One region of the Psychrobacillus sp. Z3-81 genome, then DNA from elsewhere that is predicted to be linked to it. Evidence: predicted binding sites of a transcription regulator. Region 1 holds the regulator's gene; the other holds the start of a gene.
The links. The regulator NrdR, encoded in region 1, represses ribonucleotide reductase genes. The targets are predictions, from matches to a motif close to AACACNATATATNGTGTT.
Positions count from the first base shown of each region.

Region 2: a site for NrdR is predicted at 1,928-1,945, ahead of AC1ECF_RS01940 (vitamin B12-dependent ribonucleotide reductase). Genes of this name have one in related genera too.

Region 1 is NZ_JBWQPU010000001.1:53,573-56,994, reverse strand. It holds gene dnaI (primosomal protein DnaI) at 1-426, opposite strand, end outside; gene AC1ECF_RS00265 (replication initiation and membrane attachment family protein) at 437-1,786, opposite strand; gene nrdR (transcriptional regulator NrdR) at 1,811-2,275, opposite strand; gene speD (adenosylmethionine decarboxylase) at 2,396-2,779, opposite strand; gene AC1ECF_RS00250 (glyceraldehyde-3-phosphate dehydrogenase) at 3,026-3,422, opposite strand, start outside.
Region 2 is NZ_JBWQPU010000001.1:363,679-367,100, forward strand. It holds gene AC1ECF_RS01925 (ATP-binding protein) at 1-470, opposite strand, end outside; gene AC1ECF_RS01930 (rhodanese-like domain-containing protein) at 522-905, opposite strand; gene AC1ECF_RS01935 (lipoate--protein ligase family protein) at 1,013-1,849, shown strand; gene AC1ECF_RS01940 (vitamin B12-dependent ribonucleotide reductase) at 2,008-3,422, shown strand, end outside.

The sequences.
Region 1 (3,422 bases):
AACAACCCTGCTTCCATCCTCCAGATCTATATTAGATAGGCTGGCTTCCATAACTTCTTTCGGCATATGCATGCTATCAATCATAGAAGTTACCTTCCGTCTCTCATCCTCCATTACCCCACGCCGACAGCGAATATACTCTGTATCGATCAAGTTACGGTCAATATAAAGCTTTGGCTCATAGCCCTTCATGAGGTTAACACATTCACCCAAGGAAGGACAGTCCTCGCATTGGTGTGACTGAGATTTAAATTCATAAAGCTTGTTTAAACTCTTTCTTACCATTTCTTTCGTAATCACTTCTGCATTCTGTTCCATAAATTTTTGAACTTCCGCATCCTCTAATACCTCTTGCTGTAGTTCACTTAATTTTGAAGATATTTCCGGGGAAATGACTCTCTTTAATGTTTCGTTTACTCGTTCCATTTCTTTTCACCTACCTCTTTATTCCGAGTTCTTCCATCAGTTTTTGGCGCTCTGCATCAATGTCTTGAATACCGTTCGTTACATTTCCTGATTGTTTCAACTTACCATCTTTTTTATAGAACCAGTCTGGCACCTTTTCTTCTCTGGTAGGCTTTTTCGTATAAGTTTTTGCGCTGGAGCCCTCTGTCTTCCATTTTAGGTATTGCTCATGCTCTTTTCTTGCAAGCTCCATTGCTTCCTTGGCTGTTTTGACACCCTTACGATTCCAATGGGAAGCTATTTTTTCTGCATAGTTTTTTGTTAGCTTCATATCAGTTCGCAACAAAACATATTGCAGCAATACGTTAACCACACCAATTGGCATTTTGAAATACGTCACAAAATGATTAGCCAGTTGAACATCCGCTAAAATCGGCTCTTTCCCGTTCGCAATATCTCTTAGTACGTCAACCGGAGGAGTATTTTCTAAATAATAGAGAAGCTCTTCCTCTTTAGACATGGACCTAATTGGTGCAGGAGTAGATACTTTTGGCTCTATCTTTTCTATGACAGGAGCTGTTTTAGAGACTGTCAGCTTGTAATATTCTGCACAGGCTTTCGTCAATCTGGCTTCCGTCAAGCGAAGCTCCTCGTCCAATGCTAGAATAACTACCTTCTGCATTTCAATTGGACTTAAATTATAGAGGTAAGCAAGCTTGGCGATTAATTCCTTTGCTTCAAAGGTTAAAGCAGATTTAGGGACAAGCTGCTCTGATAATCCCTCCTGTAATAGACCAAAATCAAAGCTGTCATAAAAAAATGGGATTTTCCCACGCTCTCCCCTAGATTCATATTCTTCTTCAACAGACAATGATGCTTTTCCTCTAGTTGATGGTTTGAACACATCTAAAAAAGTACGAGATACTTCTTTATACCCTTCGTTCCAGTCAGCATTTTGTATGTACCTGCTACGCAGCTGCTTGTATGCATGCTCTCCAATTTTATTAAATAAGAACATCGAGAGCAATGGATCCTTCAAAAAAGATTCGGGGTCAAGCGGCGCCTCTAATTCATAGTAAAACATTCTACCGCTATCCTCAGACTTTTGCCAGGTTTTTAGCAGACCAATTGCCTCTAACGATATTCTTGCTTGAAAAACCTTACCTAGGGACACACCCAGCACATTCATTAAATGATAATGGGGCCACTCATGCTCATCTTTTAATTCTCCATCTGCCCATAAGGTTAAATAAAGACTTATTCCCTCAGCACCAACGATCGGCTGATAAAACAAAGTCAATAGTTGACGATCATAGTCCGAAAAAGAATATGGCAAGCGAATTTTATATGAATCAGTAGCATTCAGCTCTTTATATAACATACTTCATTCACCATCTCTTTCCTTTTATAACGAAGGGTTTTTCTTTAATATCTCTTTTAGTTCCTCAATAAATACATTGATGTCTTTGAATTGTCGATAAACGGAAGCAAAGCGAACGTAAGCTACCTCATCTATTTCCGCAAGCTTGTCCATCACTTTTTCTCCGACCTCTTCCGATTTAATTTCAGAATTCCCCGTTCTTCTTAGCTCTTTCTCAATAAAATAAACAACATCTTCAAGCTGACTTAAAGCCACCGGTCTTTTCTCACAAGCTCGAATAAGACCTCGCAATACCTTTTCGCGACTAAATTCCTCTCGAGACCCATCCTTTTTCACTACAATTAAAGGCGTTTCCTCTACCTTTTCAAAAGTGGTAAATCGAAAACCACAGTCTTCGCATTCCCTTCTTCTTCTTATAGCCTTGTTGTCATCCACTGGGCGTGAATCAACTACCTTCGTACCGTTAAATTGGCATGCTGGGCACCTCATATATACCTCTCCTAAATCATACATTAAATTTTTGTATATCTATTATAACAATTTTTTTCAATAAAATCGAAAAAGCAGAGGAATCTCTTCCTCTGCTCACTCATTATAGTCATGTTTTTCTTACGCTTGAACTGACACACGTGCTTTTGGTGCATTAACTGGCCCCATACCACGAGGCATTTCGAGCGTTTCGCGCGTTCCAGCATTAAGAGCGTCTGCAATATAGTTAGCAGCGATTGTCGGATCTAAATCTCCACATGTGTAGACATCGATGCTAGCGTATCCGTGCTCTGGAAAGCTGTGAATCGTTAAATGCGATTCAGAAATAATAACGACTCCACTCACACCTTGAGGTGCAAATTTGTGGAATGCAACTTCTCTAACCTCTGCACCAGATTTGAGTGCAGCATCAACAAAAGTTTGCTCGATAAATTGCATATCGTTAAGCTTGTCAAAATCGCACTCCCATAGTTCTGCAATAATGTGACGTCCCATTGTCTCCAATGTCCGTTTCCCCCTTTGATTAGTTTAATTTTTATCAAAGTTGACTACCACGGGGGAAAGTTAGTCCAAAGAGGTCCTAACCCTTTAAGTAGTCCATGTACTAGAAGTACACGATTCCAATTATAGAATATATATATTCGTTTGGCAATAAAAAAAATCCTCTTTCTAGAAATTTAGAAAGAGGATGGAAAAAATTTTAAAATATAGGTTGTTGACCATTTAATAAATGGCCAGACGACACTTCAATCAGCTATTTCTTACAAAGTTATCCTCAACTTGTAGCGCATTAGCCACTTTTTTTGTTAAGTCTACTACTCTAGCAGAATAGCCCCACTCGTTATCATACCAAGCTAAAACCTTCACCTTTGTATCTCCCATTACCATAGTAGTTAAGCCATCAATAGTACTAGATTGAGTAGTAGTGTTATAGTCAATAGAAACAAGTGGCTCCATTGAAATTCCAAGGATTCCTTTCATCGGACCTTCCGCAGCCTTCACAAATGCTTCATTGACTTGTTCTGCTGTAACTGGTTGTTTGACATCCACTACTAAATCTACTAAAGATACGTTTGGAGTTGGAACTCGAAGCGCCATACCATGGATTTTCCCTTTTAGTTCCGGAAGAACTAGTGAAAGCGCTTTA
Region 2 (3,422 bases), 310 kb from region 1:
GATTGCATAAGAAGTTTTCTCATCTTTTCGTCGATCTCGTTTAGGAAATATATAGCTTTTTGAGGTGATGTTGCAAAAAAGTGAAATGCTGGCCAGGTATGGTCAAAGGAAAAATAGAATGTATGTGTGATTGCTACCTCATAATCAGGGAAAAAAACTAATTTATTGTCAAAGGATAACAAGTTTTCTAGTTGACTATCCATAGTAAACTCAGAATTACTAGAGATTTTATAGGAGGGCTTTGATTCGTATATAGTTGCTAATACATCGTAATTGATCAAGTTGTTCTCCATCATTTCTAGTAGACTGGTATCATATTGCGTGATGTCTAAATCTATAGGTACCCAGTTTCCTTCTTTATGTACTTGTAACAATTCAATGACTCTCCGATTAAATATCGCATAATTTTCATATGCAGGATGAGTCTCTCTGTATATTTCCTTGTTTGGGAATAGAATCTTTTTTTTCATTTTTTCCTCCAATAAAAAAGGTTTCTCCTTGAAAGAAGAAACCTTATGAGATTATTTTGATTTTATTTTCCCTGTCCAAGTTTTGAATCCACCTTGAAGCTGATAAAGGTCTGTATATCCTTTTTTCTTAAGGAATAATGCTGCTCGAGAGCTTCTTGCACCATTTTGATCATAAAGATAAACTGGTTTGTCAGGTCGGATTTCTTTGAAGCGCTGTCTAAGCTGCGTGGAAGGGATATTACGTGCGCCTAAAATATGTCCAGCATCAAATTCTTTAGGCTCCCTTACATCAATTAGCTGGGCTTTTCGATAACCCTTGATAAATTCTTCTTGGTTGAGATTTGTTACTGCTTTTTTTATGCGGAATGCAGAAATAGCCGCATACGCTACCAGTATTACTAATACTGCAATGATAGTATATAGAATTTCTAACACGGTCTTTCCCCTTTCTATGCTTAAATCTATTATAAAAGATTTGCTAGATACAATTCAATCTATTTGATAAAATGAATATCGTTATGCTTTATAAAGGAGGACGTCTGTTGGAAAAGGCTAAATGGTACTATTTGGATTCTGGTCCTTGTGATCCAGCTTATAATATGGCAATGGATGAAGCACTCCTAGACTGGCATAGCGAGGGACTCATCCCTCCGGTAATTAGGTTTTATGAATGGAATCCTGCTACTCTATCGATAGGTTATTTTCAGTCTGTGCAAAAAGAAGTGAACATGGAGGCTGTTAAAGCTCAGGGTTTGGGCTTTATTAGACGACCGACTGGGGGTAGGGCAGTGCTCCACGAACATGAATTAACATATAGTGTCGTTGTTTCGGAAAAATACCCTGATATGCCGACTACCGTAACAGAAGCTTACCGTAAAATAAGTGAGGGGTTATTAAGGGGATTCCAGCATCTTGGTTTAGATGCTTATTTTTCCATTCCTAGCACAGTGGAAGAACTAGAGTCTTTAAAGAAGCCGAAAACAGCCGTCTGTTTTGACACACCAAGCTGGTATGAGCTTGTTGTAGCAGGAAGGAAAGTAGCTGGCAGTGCACAAACAAGACAAAAAGGTGTTATTTTACAACACGGTTCTATTCTTTTGGACCTAGATATTGAAAAGCTGGTTAATACTTTTCGTTTCTCCTCGAAGGAAGAAAAAGAAAGGGTTGAAGCTAGTGTATCTCAGAAAGCTGTTGCGATTAACAAATTATTACAAAATCAGATTTCAATCGACATGTGTAAGCAAGCTTTTAAAAATGGATTCGAAGATGCTTTACACATTGACTTAATAGAATTTCGATTGACCTCTGAACAAGAAAGTTATGTAAATGAGCTTGTTAACGAGCGATATGGGAGAAAAGAATGGAATTTTAGAAAATAAAAGTCACTAAGACATATAGAGAAAAGCAAAAATAGGAAATAATACTTAAATTTACATTCTTTGTATTAATTGCTTTACACCTCTATATATAGTGCCGTATGATAAATAAAACTACTACATCTTGTATATAAGAGAGATGTAGAATGGAGGAAGCATAAATGGTAACCACTACAAATGTAACAGCTTTGGATTTAAATATTCCTCAACTTAACAAGGACATCGATTTATTTCCTCAAGTTCATCCAATAACGGAAGATATGAAATTGACACATAAGGGTGTCTCTCGACTTGTTATGATTGATCGCTACTCTTTTAAAGACACTGAAAAGAAAACGCTAAAAGTGGGAGATTTTGTCGTTTTAACGGTAAAAGAAGATCCTAAATTTCCAGCAAGAGGTCTAGGGTATATTGTGTCAATTGACAAAGAGGCTAAAACAGCAGAAGTTTTAATCGAAGAGGACTATCGAAGTGCAATTGACGACAGCTCCAAGCTAAAAACAGGCATCATTACTAGACCGTTAAGTGTGATTGAAAAGCCACTGGAAGTTTTCTATGAGCAAATCGCAAAGCGTAATGCTACTGGACTTGCTTCTGTAGAGAAAACGGAAGAAAAAAGAGCCGAATGGTTTGAAAAGTTCTATCAACAGCTAGTTTCTCTTAAATTCATTCCAGCTGGACGAGTTCTATATGGAGCAGGTACTGGTACGGATGTAACCTACTTTAACTGTTATGTAATGCCATTTGTTGCTGATTCTAGAGAGGGGATCAGTGATCATCGAAAACAAGTAATGGAAATTATGAGCCGTGGTGGTGGTGTTGGTTCAAATGGATCCACACTTCGCCCGCGCAACACATTGGCTCGTGGGGTAAACGGTAAATCCTCTGGTTCTGTCTCTTGGTTAGATGATATAGCTAAACTCACACATTTAGTGGAGCAAGGTGGTTCAAGACGTGGTGCGCAGATGATCATGCTAGCGGATTGGCATCCAGATATTGCAGAATTTATTATTTCTAAAATGCAAAACCCTCGTATTCTAAGATTTTTAATTGAGAATACAAATGATGAAACGATTAAACAGCTTGCAAAGGACAAGCTTAAATTTAAGCCTTTAACTCCTCAAGAAGAAGCGATGTATCAAGGTTTATTAAACTATAAATCCATACCTGGCCTTGGAGGCTTCAGTGAAGACATTATAAAGGACGCTGAAACAAAGCTTAGAGATGGCGGCACATATACAGTGCATAATCCTGAATTTTTAACAGGTGCCAATATCTCCGTTACGTTAACAGACGAGTTTATGAATGCTGTTGAGGAGGACGGAGACTTTGCCCTTCGTTTCCCTGCTATAGAGACCTATACGGAAGAAGAGATGGAGTTTTATAACCAAAACTGGCATCTAGTTGGAGATGTGCGTGAATGGGAGCGCATGGGCTACAAAGTAAGAACATACCGTACTGTAAAGGCGAAAGAGCTATGGAACCTAATTAATATCTGTGCTACGTACTCTGCAGAGCCAGGTGTATTTTTTATTGATAATGCCAACGATAAAACAAACGCTGTCGCATACGGCCA